Regions from separate parts of the Bradyrhizobium sp. Pha-3 genome, predicted to be linked through region 4. Evidence: riboswitches for the same ligand, from Rfam matches in the RefSeq annotation. Region 4 holds a riboswitch; each other region holds the start of a gene.
The links. Region 4 has a riboswitch for cobalamin ahead of ACE10X_RS16545 (DUF1636 domain-containing protein). Riboswitches for the same ligand answer to the same signal wherever they lie in the genome.
Positions count from the first base shown of each region.

Region 1: another riboswitch for cobalamin. It lies ahead of ACE10X_RS40155 (TonB-dependent siderophore receptor); the one in region 4 lies ahead of ACE10X_RS16545 (DUF1636 domain-containing protein).
Region 2: another riboswitch for cobalamin. It lies ahead of ACE10X_RS09460 (ribonucleoside-diphosphate reductase subunit alpha); the one in region 4 lies ahead of ACE10X_RS16545 (DUF1636 domain-containing protein).
Region 3: another riboswitch for cobalamin. It lies ahead of metE (5-methyltetrahydropteroyltriglutamate--homocysteine S-methyltransferase); the one in region 4 lies ahead of ACE10X_RS16545 (DUF1636 domain-containing protein).

Region 1 covers NZ_CP170151.1:8,401,326-8,406,076, reverse strand. Annotated here, with positions in the region: gene ACE10X_RS40165 (amidohydrolase family protein) at 1-1,413, shown strand, start outside; gene ACE10X_RS40160 (GTP-binding protein) at 1,415-2,344, shown strand; cobalamin riboswitch at 2,574-2,770, shown strand; gene ACE10X_RS40155 (TonB-dependent siderophore receptor) at 2,876-4,751, shown strand, end outside.
Region 2 covers NZ_CP170151.1:1,976,147-1,980,897, reverse strand. Annotated here, with positions in the region: gene ACE10X_RS09470 (hypothetical protein) at 1-112, opposite strand, end outside; gene ACE10X_RS09465 (ribonucleotide-diphosphate reductase subunit beta) at 209-1,282, opposite strand; gene ACE10X_RS09460 (ribonucleoside-diphosphate reductase subunit alpha) at 1,273-3,102, opposite strand; cobalamin riboswitch at 3,313-3,529, opposite strand; gene ACE10X_RS09455 (hypothetical protein) at 3,931-4,751, opposite strand, start outside.
Region 3 covers NZ_CP170151.1:2,503,319-2,508,069, reverse strand. Annotated here, with positions in the region: gene metE (5-methyltetrahydropteroyltriglutamate--homocysteine S-methyltransferase) at 158-2,503, opposite strand; cobalamin riboswitch at 2,605-2,808, opposite strand; gene ACE10X_RS11725 (hypothetical protein) at 4,157-4,751, shown strand, end outside.
Region 4 covers NZ_CP170151.1:3,568,960-3,573,710, reverse strand. Annotated here, with positions in the region: gene cobN (cobaltochelatase subunit CobN) at 1-422, opposite strand, end outside; gene cobW (cobalamin biosynthesis protein CobW) at 422-1,456, opposite strand; gene ACE10X_RS16545 (DUF1636 domain-containing protein) at 1,453-1,827, opposite strand; cobalamin riboswitch at 1,921-2,136, opposite strand; gene cobO (cob(I)yrinic acid a,c-diamide adenosyltransferase) at 2,173-2,826, shown strand; gene ACE10X_RS16535 (cobyric acid synthase) at 2,838-4,286, shown strand; gene cobD (threonine-phosphate decarboxylase CobD) at 4,283-4,751, opposite strand, start outside.

The DNA of each region.
Region 1 (4,751 bases), 4.5 Mb from region 4:
GTCGACGGCAAGATCGCCGCGGTCGGCACCGGCCTCGGCGGCGCCGAGCGGCAGATCGACGCGACCGGGCTCGTGGTGGCGCCGGGTTTCATCGACCTGCACGCGCATGGCCAGACCATTCCGGCCGACCGCATGCAGGCCTTCGACGGGGTGACGACCTCGCTCGACCTCGAGGCCGGCGTGTTGCCGGTCGCGTCCTGGTACAAGCGCCAGGCCGAGAAGGGCAGGGTGCTGAACTACGGCGCCGCCGCCAACTGGGCCTTCGCGCGCATCGGCGCGATGACCGGCTCGAATTCGGAAAGCTCGCTGGAATCGTTTGGCGCCGCGATGCGCGATCGCCGCTGGATCGAAAACGTCGCGACCGAAGGCGAGGTCGGCGGCATCCTCGACCGCCTCGCGATCGGCCTGAACGAGGGCGGTATCGGCATCGGCATTCTCAACGCCTATGCGCCGGGCGCCGGCGTGCAGGAATTGACCGCGGTGTGCCAGCTCGCGGCCACGCATGCGGTGCCGACCTTCACCCACGTCGCCTACATGTCGCGGATCGATCCCGAGAGCGCGGCCGAGGCCTATATCCGACTGATCGGGTATGCCGGCGCCACCGGCGCGCATATGCACATCTGTCATTTCAACTCGTCGAGCAAGACGGATATCGAACGCTGTGTTGCCCTGATCGCGAAAGCGCAGGCGCAGGGCCTGCCGATTACGGTGGAGGCCTATCCCTACGGCACCGGCTCGACCGTGCTGGCGGCGACCTTCTTCAGCGATCCGAAATTCGAGGAACGCAACGGCCTCGGCTATGATTCGGTGCAGCGCGTGACCGACGGTCATCGCTTCGGCAGCCGCGAGGAACTGCTGGCGGCACAGGCCGAAGAGCCCTCGACCTTGGTGCTGTGGCACGTGCTCGACATCGAGAACAACGCGCATCATCGCGATCTGCTCGACATGGCGGTGCTGTATCCGGGCGGCGCGATCGCCTCCGACGCGATGCCGTGGACGCTGTCGGACGGCCGCCCCTACACCGGCGACGCCTGGCCGCTGCCCGACGATGCCACCTCGCACCCGCGCTCGGCGGGCTGCTTCACCCGCTTCATCCGCGAATGGGTGCGCGAGCGCAAGAAAGTGTCGTTGCTCGAGGGCATCCGCAAATGCGCGCTGATCCCGGCCGAGATCCTGTCGGCGAGCACGCCGGCGATGCGGGCCAAGGGCAGGCTGCAGGTCGGCGCCGACGCCGATGTCGTGGTGTTCGACTTCGAGGCGCTGAGCGATCGCGCGACCTTCTCCGCGATGAATCGTCCGGCGGAGGGCGTGCGGCATCTCGTGGTCAGCGGCCAGCCGCTGATCAGCGATGGGGTGCTCGATGTCGCGGCGCGTCCCGGCCGGCCGGTGCGCCGGCCCGTCACCGGAGGCTGAGGTGCCGGTCCCGATCCTGCTGGTCGCGGGCTTCCTCGGGGCGGGCAAGACCACGGTCGTCAACCATCTGCTGGCGCATGCGCAAGGGCGGCGCATCGCCGCCGTGGTCAACGATTTCGGTGCGATCAATATCGACGCGGAGCTGATCGCGGGCGCCGGCGACGGCGTGGTCAGCCTGAGTAATGGCTGCATCTGCTGCACGCTGGAGGGCGACCTGCTGCGCACGCTCGCCACGCTGCTGCGGCGTGATCCGCGTCCCGAATTCATCGTGATCGAGACCAGCGGGATCGCCGATCCCGCCGACATCGTGCGCAACCTGATGGATCCCGTGATCTGGAAGGAGGCGCCGCTCGAGACCGTGCTGTGCGTGGTCGATGCGACGCAACCTGCGGGGATGCTGAACGATGCGCTGCTGCGCTCGCAGCTGCGGGCGGCGGACGTGGTGGCGCTGAGCAAGGTCGATCTGGCCGATGCCGCCGCGTGCGCCGCGATCCGCGACGCCGTGCGCGCGGCGCGTCCGGCAGTCGTGGTGGTCGATGCGTTGCATGGCGAGGTGCCGGCCGCGCTGCTGTTTCCGGCGGATCTCGATCATCTGCCGGCGCCGCGCGAGACCGCGCCGCGACGGCCGGCGTCCGATCGCTTCGAGACGCTGAGCTGGATCTCGGAGCAGCCCGTCGTGCTGCCGCGCTTGCAGCAGGCGATCGGCAGGCTGGCGCCGAAGCTGGCGCGGGCGAAGGGATTGTTCGAGACGGTGGAGCAGCCCGGGCGGCTGACGGTGTTTCAACTCGCCGGCGGCCGCGCGACCTTGGCTGCGGGCGGCGTGCCGTCGCCCGGCGTGCCGCGCACGCGCATCGTGTTCATCGCCGAGATGGGTGCGCTCTCGCGGGCGGAGATTGATGAGGTGATGCAGGGATGCGTCGAAGCCAAGTGATGCGAAGATTCTCCGTCATCCTGAGGAGCCGCGAAGCGGCGACTCGAAGGGGCGACGGCCCGGCTGGTGGCCGTGCATCCTTCGAGGCTCGCTCCGCTCGCACCTCAGGATGACGGAATGACAAAGGGTCCTCGCGTCAGCCGCAGATGTCGCTGTGTCATCGCCGCAGCAGCATCTCGCAAAGCATGTGTGCGACGATCGCATCGAATTGACAGCCTTGCCGGCACCACCTATCGTTTTTGCCGACGGTTCCCTTCGGGGATCAAAAGGGAATGCGGTGCGAGGGTAACCCCAATGCCGCAGCTGTCCCCGCAACTGTAAACGGCGAGCCTTTCGTCAATTTGCCACTGGGCTATCAGGCCCGGGAAGGCGTCGACAGGCGATGACCCGTGAGCCAGGAGACCTGCCGTCAGTCGTGGTCACACGCGAGCACATCGGGCGGGGGCGTCCTGGTGGGATCGGAGCACTGCCTTTTGGGCAATGCGCCAGTCCGCGTTCGCGGTGACGTGCCACGTTACCGCGAGTCCCTCCATGTCTCCGTCCTTTCCCGTTGCGCGCAAATGGCGCCTCGGTCTCGTCTGCTCCCTGTCATCGCTGCTGCTGCCGGCCGAAGGCTTGGCACAAACTCCTCCACCAACCAGGCTCGATCCGATCGAGGTCGCGCCTTCCGCTGCGGCAAGGTCGAAGCCTGCGGTGCGCAGCCGTGACATGGCCGCCGCGGCGCGGCCACGGCCGAGACCCGCCACGGCCGCACCAGCCGGCAACACGCCGCGCGCCGCGACGTCAGGCGCATCGGGGGCGGCATCGCCGACGCTCAATGCCACCACGCAGGGCGGCACCGGCAGTCGTCTCAATCTGACGCCGCTGCAGACGCCCGCCAGCGTCGAGATCATCACGGCGCAGACCATCGCCGAACGCGGCCAGCATAATGTGCTCGATGCCGTCACCCAGGACGCGGCCGGCTTCATCGCAACGCCGGCGCCCGGCAATGGCGGCCTGTCGTTTAGCACCCGCGGCTTTGCCGGCAGCAACTCGGTGATGACGCTGTATGACGGCACGCGTTTCTATATCGGCTCCGGCACGCTGACGTTCCCCTACGACACCTGGTCGACGCAACGCATCGAGGTGCTGCGCGGCCCGGCCTCGGTGCTGTACGGCGAGGGCGCGATCGGCGGCGTCATCAACGTGATTCCGAAGAAGCCGCAGAACACGCCCTATAATGAGGCCGAGGTCTCGCTCGACAGCAACATGACCCGGCGGCTCTCGGTGGACAGCACCGGTCCGATCAATCCCAATGTGTCGTACCGCGTCAACGCCACCGGCAACATGTCGGACGGCTGGGTCGATCGCGACAAGACCTCGAACGCGGTGGTCTCCGCTGCCGTGCGGGTGCAGGCGTCGGACAATCTCGCCTTCACGCTGTCGGAGGACTACGGCGACCGCAGCCCGTCACGCTATTTCGGCACGCCGCTGATCAACGGCTCGATCCAGGACGCGCTGCGCTTCAAGAACTACAACGCGGCGGACAGCGCGATCCGCTATCAGGACAGCTGGACCCGGTTCAAGACCGAGTGGGACGTCGCCGACGGCATCAAGGTCAACAACACGCTGTATTACCTGACCAGCGAGCGGCACTGGCGCGACATCGAGAACTACACCTGGAATCCGAAGACCCAACTGATCGATCGCACGAGCTATATCGAAATCTTCCACGACCAGAGGCAGCTCGGCAACCGGATGGATACGACCGTCAGCGGCCACGTGTTTGGACTTGCGAACCAGGTCGTCGCCGGGTTCGACGTCAACCGGATCGACTTCACCCATACCAACAACTCGCCCTATGGCGGCGCGTCGTCGGTCAATCCTTACGTGTTCGATCCGGGATCGTTCTTCGCGACGACGACGGCGACCACGCCGGGCTTCAACGCGATCGTCAATCAATACGCGCTGTTCGCCGAGGATCGGCTCTCGCTGACCGATCGATTGTCGCTGGTCACCGGGGTCAGGTATGATCGCCCCGAGGTCGACCGCACCGACTACAAGACGCCGGCAAACAGTTTTGAGACGACGCTATCGGGCACCAGCTGGCGCGCTGGCCTCGTCTACGAGCCGATCAAGAACCTCGCGTTCTACGGTCAGTATGCGGTCGGCGTCGATCCGGTCAGCAATCTGATCTCGCTGTCGACGACGCAAAAAACCTTCCAGCTTGCGACCGGCAAGCAGACCGAGATCGGGGTCAAGCAGTCGTTCTGGGGCGGCCGCGGCGAGTGGACGCTAGCTGCCTACGAGATCGTCAAGACCGGGCTCACGATTCCCGATCCCGGCAATCCCACCGGCGGCCTGGCATTGCAAATCGGCCAGCAATCATCCCGCGGGGTCGAAGGTTCGATCGGGCTCGCGCTGAGCG
Region 2 (4,751 bases), 1.6 Mb from region 4:
AGCCGGAGCGTTTTTGATGAACTCCGATACTGGCGGACACCTTAGGTGTGCTCAACACCTCCACTTTGGCACGTCCATCCCAAAGGCCCGCGACCATGATTTCGAGCGGCATAGATCAAGGTCCGCTGCGGCCCCGCAAGCAGCGGCAGAGCCGACTTTCGCAAACGTCCGAAAATGCGGGGGCGCTCCAAAGCGCCGTTCCGTCTGGCTACGTCCGGCCGAAAGCTGCCCACACCCCGTCTTCGCCGTCCCAGCTGCCGCGGCTCGCCGCCTTGGAGTACTCGGTGGCGCGCTGCTCGAAGAAATTAGCGTGCTCGACGCCATTGAGAATCTCGACGAGCCAAGGCAGCGGATGCGCCTTGAGCTGGGTGAACCCGCCCTCCTTGGCTTCGAAGAAGCCGAAGACCGGGGCAATCCGCAACTGGGTCAGTCGCCAGTCGGCGACATAGCGGACGTAAGTGTGGATCTGCTCAGGCCTCATGCCCTCGATCTTGCCGAGGCCGAAGGCGAGGTCGACGAAATTCTCCTCCAGCTTCACCATGGTTTTGGCGACGTCGACGATATCGTCACGGACGGAGCGCGTCACCGCGCCGGTTTCTCGGTTCCATTCGTGAAACAGCTTGATAATGCCCTCACAATGCAGGCTCTCGTCGCGAACCGACCAGCTTACGATCTGTCCCATGCCGTTCATCTTGTTGTGGCGGGGGAAATTGAGCAGCATCGCGAAGCTCGCGAACAACGCCATGCCTTCGGTGAAGGCGCCGAACATCGCCAAGGTCCTGGCGACATCGGCTACTGTGTCGACGCCGAACTCGTGCATGTAGTCCGCCTTGGCACGCATCTCGGAATAGCCGCGAAATGCCTCGAACTCGGTCTTGGGCATGCCGAGCGTTTTGAGCAGCAGCGCATAGGCGTCGATGTGGACCGTCTCCATATTAGTGAAGGCCGCCATCATCATCTGGACGGTGAGCGGCTGGAAGATCGGGATGTAGCGCTTAAGATAGTTATCGCCGACTTCGATGTCCGATTGGGTGAAGAAACGGAAGATCTGAGTGAGCAGCGCGCGCTCACTGTCGGTAACGCGGTCCGATGCCCAATCCTTGAGGTCGGCACCAAGCGGCACCTCCTCGCCCATCCAATGGGTCTGCTGCTGGCGCTTCCAGAACTCGTAAGCCCAGGCGTAGCGATCGACGTCATAGCTGCCGGTCGAGTCGAGGAGGCCGACGCACCGTTTGCCGATCAGTGTGCGCGGATCGACGGATGAGAGATCGATCACTGACATGCGAGGCACTCCTCATAGTCAGTGTGCCGCTGCGGCTGCGGCGGCGCCGCGTTGTCGCCGTCAGCGATGTTGCCGGCGAACGCCGCGCGCGAGATCGATTTTGAACGGCAGTAGTAGAGGCTCTTCACCCCGCGCTTCCATGCCGTCCAATGCAGCATGTGAAGGTCCCACTTATCGACGTCGGCCGGCAGATAGAGGTTAATCGACTGGCTCTGGCAAATGAACGCGGCGCGGTCGGCGGCAAGCTCGACGATCCAGCGCTGGTCGATTTCGAAGGCGGTGCGAAAGACCGCTTTTTCGTGTTCCGACAGGGTGTCGAGATGGGCGACTGAACCCTCGTGCGCGATGATCGACTGCCAGGTCGCCGAAGTATCTGCGCCCTTGGCGGCCAGCAGCTTGGCGAGATGCGGATTACGCACCGAGATGGCACCGGACAAGGTCTTATGGGTGTAGATGTTGGCCGGGATCGGCTCGACGCAAGCGCTAGTCCCGCCGCAGATGATGCTGATCGAGGCGGTTGGCGCGATCGCGATCTTATGGCTGAAGCGCGCCATCACACCGCGTTCCAGTGCATCCGGGCACGGCCCACGCTCGCGCGCGAGCGTCACGGATGCCGCGTCGGCATCGCGACGGATTTTCCGGAACATGTTCAGATTGAACGACTTGGCCACGACACTTTCCATCGGAATGCCCTTGGCCTGCAGGAACGAATGGAAGCCCATGACGCCGAGGCCGACGGAGCGCTCACGCAAGGCGGCGTAGCGGGCACGCTTCATGCCGTCCGGCGCCACCGTGATGAAGTGGGTCAGCACGTTGTCGAGGAAGCGCATGACGTCCTCGATGAAGCCTGGCTTCTCATTCCACTGATCCCAGGTCTCGAGGTTGAGCGACGACAGGCAGCACACCGCGGTGCGCTCCTCGCCGCGATGATCGATGCCGGTCGGCAGGGTAATTTCGCTGCACAGGTTGGAGGTAGAGACCTTGAGGCCGAGCTCGCGCTGGTGCTTGGGGAGCGACCGGTTCACGGTGTCAATAAACAACAAGTAAGGCTCGCCGGTCTGCAGCCGGTTCTCCAGGATGCGTTGCCACAGTTGGCGGGCGTCGATCTCGCGGATGACATCGTTGGTCCTCGGGCTGCGCAGAGCGAACGCGGTGCCGGCGCCCACGGCACGCATGAACGCGTCGGTAACGTTGATCCCGTGGTGCAGGTTGAGACTCTTGCGGTTGAAGTCGCCGGACGCCTTGCGAATCTCGAGGAACTCCTCGATCTCGGGATGGTGGATATCGAGATAGACCGCCGCAGAGCCGCGCCGCAACGAGCCCTGGCTGATCGCCAATGTCAGGCCGTCCATGACGTGGATGAACGGGATGATACCCGAGGTAACGCCGCCCTTCACCTTCTCGCCGATCGAGCGAACGTTGCCCCAGTAGGTGCCGATGCCGCCGCCGTTAGAGGCAAGCCAGACATTCTCGTTCCAGGTGCCGACGATGCCTTCGAGCGAGTCCGACACCGAGTTAAGGAAGCATGAGATCGGCAGACCGCGCGTGGTGCCGCCGTTGGACAGCACCGGTGTGGCCGGCATGAACCACAGCCGAGACATCGCATCATAGAGACGTTGGGCATGCGCAACATCATCCGCGAAGGCGCAAGACACCCGCGCGAACATGTCCTGGAGCAATTCGCCGGCGAGCAGGTAACGGTCGGTCACCGTCAGCTTGCCGAACGGCGTCAACAGGTCGTCGCGCGTCCGATCGAGCTTGAGATCGGCCCGCCTTGGCGATGGAGCAAGGGGGCGCGGCAGCGGAGCCGGCGATGGCAAGACAAGACCCGACTCAGGCGGGGTAGGCCTTGCCTGCGCTGGGCGCGGCTGCACATGCGGCGGCTCAATGAGATGACCCTGCTGATCGAAATTGTAAGACGGCGACATCGGCAACCCCGCGATGTTGGGCGCGGGCCGGCGCGGACGACTTGCGAGGAATCCGGGCAAATGTCCCCGGCTGCAAGCGACCCACCGGGACACCCCGCCCGAGGACTTTCATTCGGTCGCGGCAGGTCTCCTGGCTCGCGGGTCACTGCGGCCATCGGCCTTCCCGGCGCTGTGTCGCGCCAGTGACCATGATGACAACCGCTCGCCGCTTACAGTTGCGGGGGCAGCCCCGGAGTTGCCGTTTTGGCGCACCGGGTTCCCTCTTAGCTTCCACCCTACAAGATGTGGGGAACGGAAGACCGTGACTGACTATAGATAGGTCTACGCGCCGGGATTCGTCAATTGGAGAGATCAAGATTTAGAAGGCAAAAACATACCGACCGCCCGGACCACTCTATCGCCGCTGTCACTTCTTGCTGCAGAGATGCCTTGGGCTGCCTTTCAGTTTCCGTTAAGCTTGCGCATAGTCGAGGAAATTCTGACCCACGTGTCGCATTGATGCGATCTATGAAACCGCGCGTCAGCAGAGAGGGAATTCGGCAAGGCGCTCTCCGATCTGAATCGCAGCGCTCGCCGCGACAAATGGCATCTGGACGAATCGTTATCCATCGTCGGCGAACAACATTGGCCCTGGCGCGCCTTCGACCAGAATGGCCTTGTTTTTCGACGTCTTGATCCAGCGCCGAAGAGACTCGCGCGCTGCACAGTGGTCCTTAACTGTCAGGGCTCCAGCGCAACGTGCAAGCCCTCGTTGCTTTCAACATGAACGTAACGGGGTCCAATCGGCCGTCCCCTGCCGCTGGCGACGGTGACAACGTCTTCCAGAGGCGTGGCCCGCGCATCCGCCTCTGGGCGAGACAAGATCAGATCCGCATGCAACAGCCCTTCTGATTCGAGGCCGGTCGCATCCACGCCAAGGGCCGCCAAGCTGGCCAAACAACTTTCAAACTCTTCAGCATCGCGAAAGCGACGCTGGATAAACGTCGCGCCGGTAAGACGTTCTGTCACAAGACCACGCTTTGCAAACGCTTCGGCCAACGATTCAAATGGGAACATTCGTAGCACAAAGGAGATGATCCATGGTTGCTTCTCTGTCGCATCGAGAATCTCGCTGAACGTCTTCTCGGTAACGTAGCCGATGCATCCGGTTGACATGATAACATCCACGGAGCGGAGAATGCGCGCGCTATCCGTCGATAGCGCCTCCTTTTCAAGGTCAGCGACGATGCCCTGCTCCAAGAGGCCAACACTCTTTGCATAGCTGATCGCCTGTACCGACACGTCGAGGCCGATAAAGCGCGCCAACCCGACATCAGGCCAGGCTGCATAAAAATTGCGATCGAGACTCACCAGTGTTTCAGAACTGATCGCCCTCATCTCACGCCGGGCGTAGCGGTGACGCAAGCCCCCGAAGGTCAGCGGAAAGCGATGCACTGCTGCGTTGATGCCGTATGAACATCCAACGTCGAGCACGACGGGCTTAAGGCCGGTTGCCGAAGCTTTCGCTGCCAGGATTTGGCGCACAACCGGCTCAGCCACGT
Region 3 (4,751 bases), 1.1 Mb from region 4:
CAGCACGTTGCCTAGCAGCGTCGCTCCTCCCGGACACACTTCCGCCCGGCCGCTAAAGGCGGCCGGGCCTTTTTCTGCTCACCAATGCCTCCCACAATTATCGAGCCCGCAAATCGTTGACAGGCGACCGGCCTTCTCGACGAAAGACCAGACCAGGTCAACGGTCGGCTGGAGTGGATGCAGCGCGTAGTTCGCGGGCGGCGGAGACCATGTTCACCAGCGCCGGGCGAACCTCCTCCCATTTGCGCGTCTTCAGACCGCAATCCGGATTGATCCAAAGTTGCGAATCCTGCAGCCGCTTTCGAGCCAAAGCCACGAGCTCTTTCATCTCGCTCGACTCGGGCACGCGCGGAGAATGGATATCGTACACACCCGGCCCGATTTGATTTGGATATTTGTAGTTCCGAAACGCGTCGAGCAGCTCCATTTTCGACCGCGAAGTCTCGATCGAGATGACATCCGCGTCCATTGCAGCAATCGCATCGATGATGTCGTTGAATTCCGAGTAGCACATGTGGGTATGGATCTGGGTTTGATCGGCGACGCCCGATGAGCAGATGCGGAAGCAATCCCCGGCCCACTCGAGATAAGCCGTCCACTCCGATCGGCGCGGCGGCAATCCTTCGCGCAGCGCAGCCTCGTCGATCTGGATCATGGCTGCACCAGCATTTTCGAGATCGCCGACTTCGTCTCGGATCGCGAGCGCAATTTGACGACAGACCTCGGCTCGGGGAATATCATCGCGAACAAACGACCAGTTCAAGATCGTCACTGGTCCGGTCAACATCGCCTTCATCGGCTTCTTGGTTAGCGATTGCGCGTACCGCCACCACCCCACGGTGATCGGCTTCGGCCGTGAGACATCGCCAAACAAGATCGGCGGCCGGACACAGCGCGAGCCATAGGATTGTACCCAGCCATTTTTGGTAAATGCGAAGCCGGCGAGTTGTTCGCCGAAGTACTGCACCATGTCATTGCGCTCAAACTCGCCGTGCACAAGCACGTCGAGGCCAATGTCCTCCTGCCAACGTACGGCACGCGCAGTCTCTTCCTTGAGGAACTCGTCGTATTGTCCGTCGTTCATCGTGCCTCGCGCGTGCGCTGCGCGGGCATTACGAACCTCTGCAGTCTGCGGAAACGATCCGATCGTCGTTGTCGGAAACGCCGGTAGTTTGAAGCGCTTGCGCTGGATCTCGGCACGGCTGGCAAATGGACTGGCGCGCCGGCGCGTGGCCTGGTTGATCGCTCTCATCCGGATGGCGACATCGGCATCTCGGATCTTTGGCGAAGTCCCACGATCGGTGGTGACGCGCTCCGACTGCGCAAGAGCGCCAGCAACATCCTGATCGCCTGCAAGAGCGCGCGCCAAGGTCGCAAGCTCGCGAATCTTCTGAACGGAGAATGCTAGCCAACCCTTGATGTCTGAAGCGAGCTCCGTCTCGAGTTCAACATCGACCGGCACGTGAAGCAGCGAACAGGATGGAGCGATTTGTATGCGATCTTTGCCCAGCTTCGCGATAGCGGGATCGAGCCGTTGGCGCAGTGCCGACAAATTCGTCCGCCACACATTGCGGCCGTCTATCGCGCCGAGTGACACGACGAGATCACTTCGCTTGGCGGTAATGATCTGGTCCAATAACGCTGGCGCCCGAACCAGGTCGACGTGCAGCCCGGCGACAGGTAGGCGCAAGGCGGTGGGAAGATTGTCGCCGAGGCCACCGAAATAGCTGGCGACCATGATCTTGATGGCCGGCCCTTCCTTGGCGAGCCGGTCATAGGCATGTAGCAAGGATTGTCTTGATTCCTCATCCAGATCAAGAACCAAGCAGGGCTCGTCGAACTGAACCCAATTTGCCCCGCGTTTGGCCAATTCCTGCAGAACCTCGATATAGACCTGTATCAGGTCATCCAGGAGTGACAGTGGCTGGAACGCAGGATCAGCACTCTTGCCTAGCTTTAGGAATGTGACCGGGCCGATCAGGACAGGGCGAGTCTGAAAGCCAAGGGCCTTGGCTTCCTCATACTCGTCGATAGGCTTGCGAGAGGACAGCCTGAAAGTCTGTCCGCGATGAAATTCCGGGACCATGTAATGGTAGTTGGTGTCGAACCACTTGGTCATCTCCTGCGCGGGTGCGCCATCGCCGCGAGATCCGTGGCCGCAACTCGCACCCCGGCCGTCGTATTGTGAACCGCGTGCCATGGCGAAATACGTCTTGAGGGAAACGGGCTCGGCTTTCGAGGCGTAGACTTCCGGGATGGCGCCGACCATGACACTGGTGTCGAGCACCTGATCGTACAACGAGAAGTCGTTCGACGGAATCACGGTGACACCGAGGGACTTCTGGCGCGCCCAGTTCGCGGCACGTAGGCCGGCTGCGTCCTCAAGCAACTGCTGTTCACTAATTCTTCCGGCCCAATAGCCTTCGAGTGCGACTTTGAGCTCGCGTCTTGGACCGATGCGCGGCGTTCCGAGCGTGGCAACCGGAAGGGAGAGAAGAGACATAGCGCTAACCCCATGTTGGGGGCAAAGGCCATGGCGGACGCAGGCAGGAGAAGTCGCCCGAGCGACGGCTGCTTGGCGCACCACCGGGACACCCCGCCCGTGGATGAATATTTTGTCGGGGCAGGTCTCCTGGCTCGCGGGTCATTGCCGCCGTCCGGCCTTCCCGAAGCCGCGCGGGCTTCAGTGACTTTGTTGGACAGTGGCTCACCGCTCACAGTTGCGGGGGCAGCGCCGGCATTGGCACCGGCTTCCCTCTTAGCTCCGGATCAAACGGAAACCGGAGAACCTCGACGACTTGGATTATCGGCAAGAGAACTCGGCCGTCAACCTCTCAAATTGGTGCTGCGACCTCTCTTACGCGAATGCTCCTCCGAGGCCACGCTTGATCGCGACGTAGAAGCCATCTCCAGTCATAGGATATCGGAATGACCATCTCGGAGACGCATTGGCGTCGGGCGGCGGGTCAGATCTGTGCACGAGACGAATGCGCCCAGCACGAAGAAGCTCACGGCGCCGCGCAAGACGCTTGTCATGCGGCCCGGCTTTTGAACGATTCATCGAGCACGCTTCGATGCGCCCTCCCTTCTCCATTAATAACCATGGATCAGTGGCGAATACGCGCAAGAGGTATTCGCTTAATCCAGCAGCGTGCTCAGCGGACGTGTCGATGTGCGACCAGCCAATCCTGGTAGGCGTCACGCCGACGTTTTGGTGATACTGGCCAAAGCAAGCATATTGAATCACCACAACCAAAAGAGACCCTCGCAATGAAAATGGCTGTTTGGAGCGCCCTCGGCGTCTTTGCTGCTGCCGTCTTTACTGTCGGTCTGTTCGGCTGGATGGCAAGGCCTTTTATGAGCCGCCCCGTCAGACAGATGCTCTCGGAAGTGTTGAGTAGTTCGAGCCGAAGCTAGCAAGACCTGAGGCTTCCCTCTTGCCGGTCGACACGGCTGCGTGGAAGCGCAGCTCCTTGAATGTTGACTGCAATGACGAGCAGGTAGACGACGGCCCCTAACGTTGCGCGAGCGGAGAATGCCACGTCTCGTCCCCTGCTTGATCCGTGAAGTTCCTTAACATCGATTCCAAATCGCCCGCCGCTGAAGGGCGGCTCCGCGTTGGTGTAGGCCGCAAAGTGCCAAGCACAACAGGCTGGGGCGCCCTCGACATTCGTAGTAGCGGCAACGCCCCCGGATCACACGGATCGATGGCGGCATACCTGCTCCCAATTGTCGTCAAGACTCTGGCAGCGAGGCATTCGCCCGCTGTCGAAGATTCAGTGCGTGACAAGAATCATTCACGGAAGTCGTGGCGAATAGGCTGAATGGTAACATTAGAACGTGCGTAGGTCGGTAAGTCGACAAAGACAGCACAAATCTGCCGCGAACTGCCGGTTATTGCCTGGCACGAACAATGCAAGTCCTCATCATGTCCAGGCTTCTCCTCCTGGGCAGGTCCAGCATTGCAAATTGAGGCTTTGGCTGACCACTGAAGTTAGCGGCGCGTGACATCGAGGGACGGCGCCTGCTCGCGCGGGACATCGGCAGGCGCCTGCGTCACGTTGCCGCTAACTTCTTGCGATCTGCGCAAAGCACGCTGAGGAAGACGTGCCGCTTTGGATTGACGTGTGGATGATAACCAGATGAGCCGGAAGCAATGAAGAAAAAGTCTGGAAAGCGCGTGCTTTGGTTCTGTATCGCTCGGTCGCTGATCTGCCTGGCCGGGCTGGCGGCGACGAGCAACAATGTTCGCGCCAACGACCACACGCTTGTCGAAAGGGTCAAGTCAACGTGGCGAGCGCAAGATGGTGAGACTATAGAACAAATCATTTCCAAGGTCTCGAAGGTGGCTCACTTTGTGCCTCGATCGTGGGGAGTCGCTGAAGGAATTGACCGAACAGAGTACGTTTATTTTTCATGGACCAGGCACCCGGACAACAGATCAGACGAACAGTACGCTATCACTTGGAAGATCGCGACTGACGGGACGATTAAACTTGCATCGACATATGCAAAGCCGATTGAATTGGGCTGGCGCGCCTTGGCGCTCTCGTTGATCGCCAGTGAGGTTACAGATGGCGAAAGGGACGCGAATCTTCACTTTCTGCATGATCCGGCCAACTTCAACTTCGTGACGACTGCGCAAGGCAAGCTCGGCAATCTTCTGCGGCACGGCCGCTGCCATATCATTGAACCCGTTGTAGTGGATTACGTGTCGAAACCCAATGCCAAGCCGACCGAGAAGGGCGATC
Region 4 (4,751 bases):
AGCGCCTTGAGACGGCGCAGCGTCGAGACCGGCAAGGTCGAGAATGCATCCAGCCGCAGATCGTCGCGGCCATCGGCCGGCAGCACCACCAGGGCGATGCCGCGCTCCTTCGCCAGCCGATGCACCGCGGCCAGCCCGTACGGCCAATAGGGTTCGCCGCCGATCAGCCGCACCAGGATGCCGCGCGCGTGCGCGAGCGTCCGCTCGATATAGGTGTCGACCGACAGCGGGTGGCGCAGCTCCGCGAGATTGGCGAGCCGCAGCGACGGCAACGCAGCGCGGCCGCGCCGCCAGCCGGCCGCGAAGGCAGCAAGATCGCTGTCGGAAAACGACAACACCACGAGATCGGCCGGATCCTGGCCGAGGTCCCTTGGCGTCGCGGTCTCCTCAAGGCCGCGGCTCTCGCGGAAGACGACGTGCATCAGACACCAAGCCGTGCCCTGATCGCGGCTTCGTCGATGTCGGCATGTTCGCCGATCACGACGAGCTTCGACTGCCGCACCCGGGCGCCCCAGGGCATGTCGAACTGATGCCGCACCCGCTCGCCGACCGATTGCACCAGCAGCCGCATCGGCTTGCCTTCGACCGCGATGTAGCCCTTGGCGCGCAGCACATTCTGCTCGCGCGCCAATCCCTTGATCGAGGCGACCAGCGCGTCGACATCCGAAACTTCCGGAAGATCGATCACCACGGAATTGAAATCGTCGTGCTCGTGTTCCTTCTCGCCATCGTGATGCGACGGCCGCGCCGCGAGATCGTTTTCCGCCGCCGCCTCGAGCCCGAGGATCACGCGCGCGTCGATCGTGCCGTCGACGACGGGCAGCATCGGCACCTCGCGCGGCATCTCGGCCGCGATCACCGCTTTCGCTGCCTTGATCCCCTCCGCCCCGGCAAGGTCGGCCTTGGTCAGCAACACGAGATCGGCGCAGGCGATCTGGTCCTCGAACACCTCCGACAGCGGCGTCTCGTGGTCGAGATTGTCGTCCGCTGCACGCTGCGCATCCACCGCGACCGGATCAGGCGCAAAACGGCCGGCAGCGACAGCCTCGGCGTCGGCGAGCGCGATCACGCCGTCGACCGTGATCCGCGAGCGGATCTCCGGCCAGTCGAACGCTTTCAGCAGCGGCTTCGGCAGCGCGAGCCCTGAGGTCTCGATCACGATGTGATCGGGCTTCACATTCCGCGCCAGCAACTGCTCCATCGCCGGGATGAAATCATCGGCGACGGTGCAGCAGATGCAGCCATTGGCGAGCTCGACGATGTTCTCGGCCGGACAATTGGCGTCGGCGCACGACTTCAGGATGTCGCCGTCGACGCCTTCGCTGCCGAATTCGTTGACCAGCACCGCGAGCTTCTTGCCGTTGGCGTTGCGGATCAGATGCTGGATCAGCGTCGTCTTGCCGGAGCCGAGAAAGCCGGTCACGACGGTGACCGGAATTTTGGCGAGCGTGGTCATTCTGCGGCCTCCGGCACGACGGGAAGAGGTGGAATGCGGGCGAGCGATTGCTTGCGGAAGATTTCCGGACGGCTGCGCCACGGCACGATGCCGTCAGGCGCCGCCGCATAGGCGGAGGCACCGGCGATCACATCCGCGGCATTGTCGGCGGACAAGCGGCCGTAGACATAGGACCACCGCCCCGGCGCGCTGAGCGCGACCGAGCAACCTTGGCTGCAGGCCGACAGGCACGCGACGGGAACCAGATTGACGTCGTCGGGCACGCCGGCCTCGACAAGCGCGGCATGCAGGCGCGCACCGGGCGCGAGCTCGCCTTCCGCCGGTGTCTGGCCGGCGCGGCAAGTGATGCAGACATGAAGTGTAACGCTCATCGCCCTTCCTGGATTGACAGCGGGAAGCGATGAGGCACACGAACCGATTTTGGACAGGTTCGTTCCCCGTCGCGGAACACCCCGTCCGCCGGTCTCACAACATGCTGCGTTGGCAGGTCTCCCGGCTTGCGGAGCAGGTTTTACCCTTCGATGCCCACCTTCCCGACTCCGTATGGAATCAGTGGCTTGGGCATCTCTCCGGTCACGGTCGCGGGGGCGGCTGCGCTTCGGGCAAACCTTGCGGTCATAGCCCTATCGCATTCCCTCTTCGCCTGTCGTAGGACAGGAACCAACGCGAGCCCACCATTCGTCCAAGCCTCGCACTTGTCAAGCCGAAGGAACGTGATGACTTCAGATGGAAACGACGCTGCGGACGGCGCCGTCGGCACCGATTCTTCGCTGGATGCGCGCCACGCGGACAAGATGGCGAAAAAGAAGGCCGCCCGCGACCGCATCATGGCGACCAAGAGCGGTGAAAAGGGCCTGATCATCGTTCATACCGGCGCCGGCAAAGGAAAATCCTCCTCCGCGTTCGGCATGATCGTGCGCTGTGTGGCGCACGGCTTCCCCTGCGCCGTGGTGCAGTTCATCAAGGGCGCCTGGGATACCGGCGAGCGCCGCCTGCTCACCGGGCATTTCGGCGATCTCTGTCAATTCCACGCCATGGGCGAAGGCTTTACCTGGGAGACGCAGGATCGCGCCCGCGACATAGCGGCAGCGCAAGCCGGCTGGGAGAAGGCCAAGCAGCTGATCGCAGACCCGAGCCTGCGCATGGTCGTGCTCGACGAGATCAACATCGCGCTACGCTACGATTACCTCGCGATCGCCGATGTCGTCGACTTCCTGACCACATCGAAGCCGCCGATGACCCATGTCGTGCTCACCGGACGCAATGCCAAGGAGGAGCTGATCGAGATTGCCGACCTCGTCACCGAGATGACGCTGGTGAAACATCCGTTCCGCTCCGGCATCAAGGCCCAGCCGGGCGTCGAGTTCTGACAGACATCACCATGGCGCGCGCATTGATGATCCAGGGAGCCGGCTCGGACGTGGGCAAGTCGCTCATCGTCGCCGGCCTCGCCCGCGCGGCCAGACGGCGCGGCCTGCGCGTGCTGCCGTTCAAGCCGCAGAACATGTCGAACAACGCCGCCGTGACCGTCGACGGCGGCGAGATCGGCCGCGCGCAGGCGTTGCAGGCGCTCGCCGCCGGCGTCGAGCCGCACACCGACATGAACCCGGTGCTGCTCAAGCCCGAGACCGATGTCGGCGCCCAGATCATCGTGCACGGCAAACGGATCGCCACCGCACGCGCGCGCGAATATGCCGGCATGAAACCATCATTGATGGCCGCGGTGCTGGAGAGTTTTGCGCGCCTGAAGGCGCGCGCCGATCTGGTGCTGGTCGAGGGTGCCGGCAGCCCCGCCGAGGTCAACTTACGCAAGTCCGATATCGCCAATATGGGGTTTGCGCGCAAAGCCGATGTGCCCGTGGTGCTGGTCGGCGACATCGACCGCGGCGGCGTGATCGCGCAGCTGGTCGGCATCAAGACCGTGATCGATCCTGATGATGCCGCGATGATCCAGGGCTTCGTCATCAACAAATTCCGCGGCGATCCGACATTGTTCGATGACGGCTACCGGCTGATCGAAGAGCGCACGGCGTGGCGCGGCTTTGGCGTGCTGCCCTGGTTCGTCCGCGCCGGCGAGCTTCCGGCCGAAGATGCGCTCGGGCTCGGCGAGGCGCGCAAGCCCGGTCAGCGCAAGATCGCATTCCTTGCGCTGTCGCGGATTGCCAATTTCGACGACCTCGATCCGCTGAAGCTCGAGCCCGGCGTCGATATCGTGATGGTACGTCCAGGCGAAGCCATCCCGGGTGATGCGAAGCTCGTCATCCTGCCCGGCTCGAAATCGACCCGCGGCGATCTCGCGTTCCTGCGCGCGCAGGGCTGGGACATCGATCTCTTGGCGCATCATCGCCGCGGCGGCCATGTCCTCGGCCTGTGCGGCGGCTACCAGATGCTCGGGCACACCGTCGCCGATCCCGATGGGATCGAGGGTCCTGCCGGCGAAACGCGCGGCCTCGGGCTGCTCGATGTCACGACCACGATGACCGAACACAAGACGCTGACGCGCGTCAGTGCGGTGCATGCTGCGACCAACCAGCCGATCTCCGCCTACGAAATCCATATCGGGCGCACCGACGGGCCGGATCGCGCGCGGCCCTTTGCATCGCTTGGCGGCGCGCCGGAAGGCGCCATTTCGAGCGACGGGCGCGTTCACGGCAGCTATCTGCACGGCCTGTTCGCCTCGGACGAATTTCGCAAGGCTTTCCTCGCGCAACTCGACATCGCGGCGGCCGATCGGCCCTACGGCGCCAGGGTCGAGAGCGCACTCGATGCGCTTGCCGAGCACATCGAGACCCATCTCGATATCGAAGGCCTGCTCGCGCTGGCGCGTTAAACCGACAGCACAGCGGAAAGGCGAGACCATTCGGCCTCGCCGCCCGGCAAGCCGAGCCGCAACCATCCCGGCTTTTGCCGGAAGGCACGCGACCAAATCTGGCCGCGGGCAAGCTTCGCCTGCGCGGCCAGTGCATCGCCGACCTCATAAAGCCGGAACAGCGGCGTGCCGCCGAGCAGCGTCCAGCCCTGCGATCGCGCTGCCGCGTCGAGCCTGACGCAGTCGTCCGCGAGCCGCGCGGTTGTCGCCTCTGCCCAATCGCGATCAAGCAACGCGCGCCGTCCGATCGCAATCGCGGCGCCCGAAACCGGCCATGGGCCCGCCATCGCGGCAAGCGCGGCGATATCAGCCTCGCTGCCGAGAGCGAAGCCGAGGCGCAGGCCGGCAAGTCCGTAAAACTTGCCAAATGAGCGCAGGATCAAGAGCCCCGCGCGTCCTGCTTCCGGTGCAAGGGACAGGTCAGGA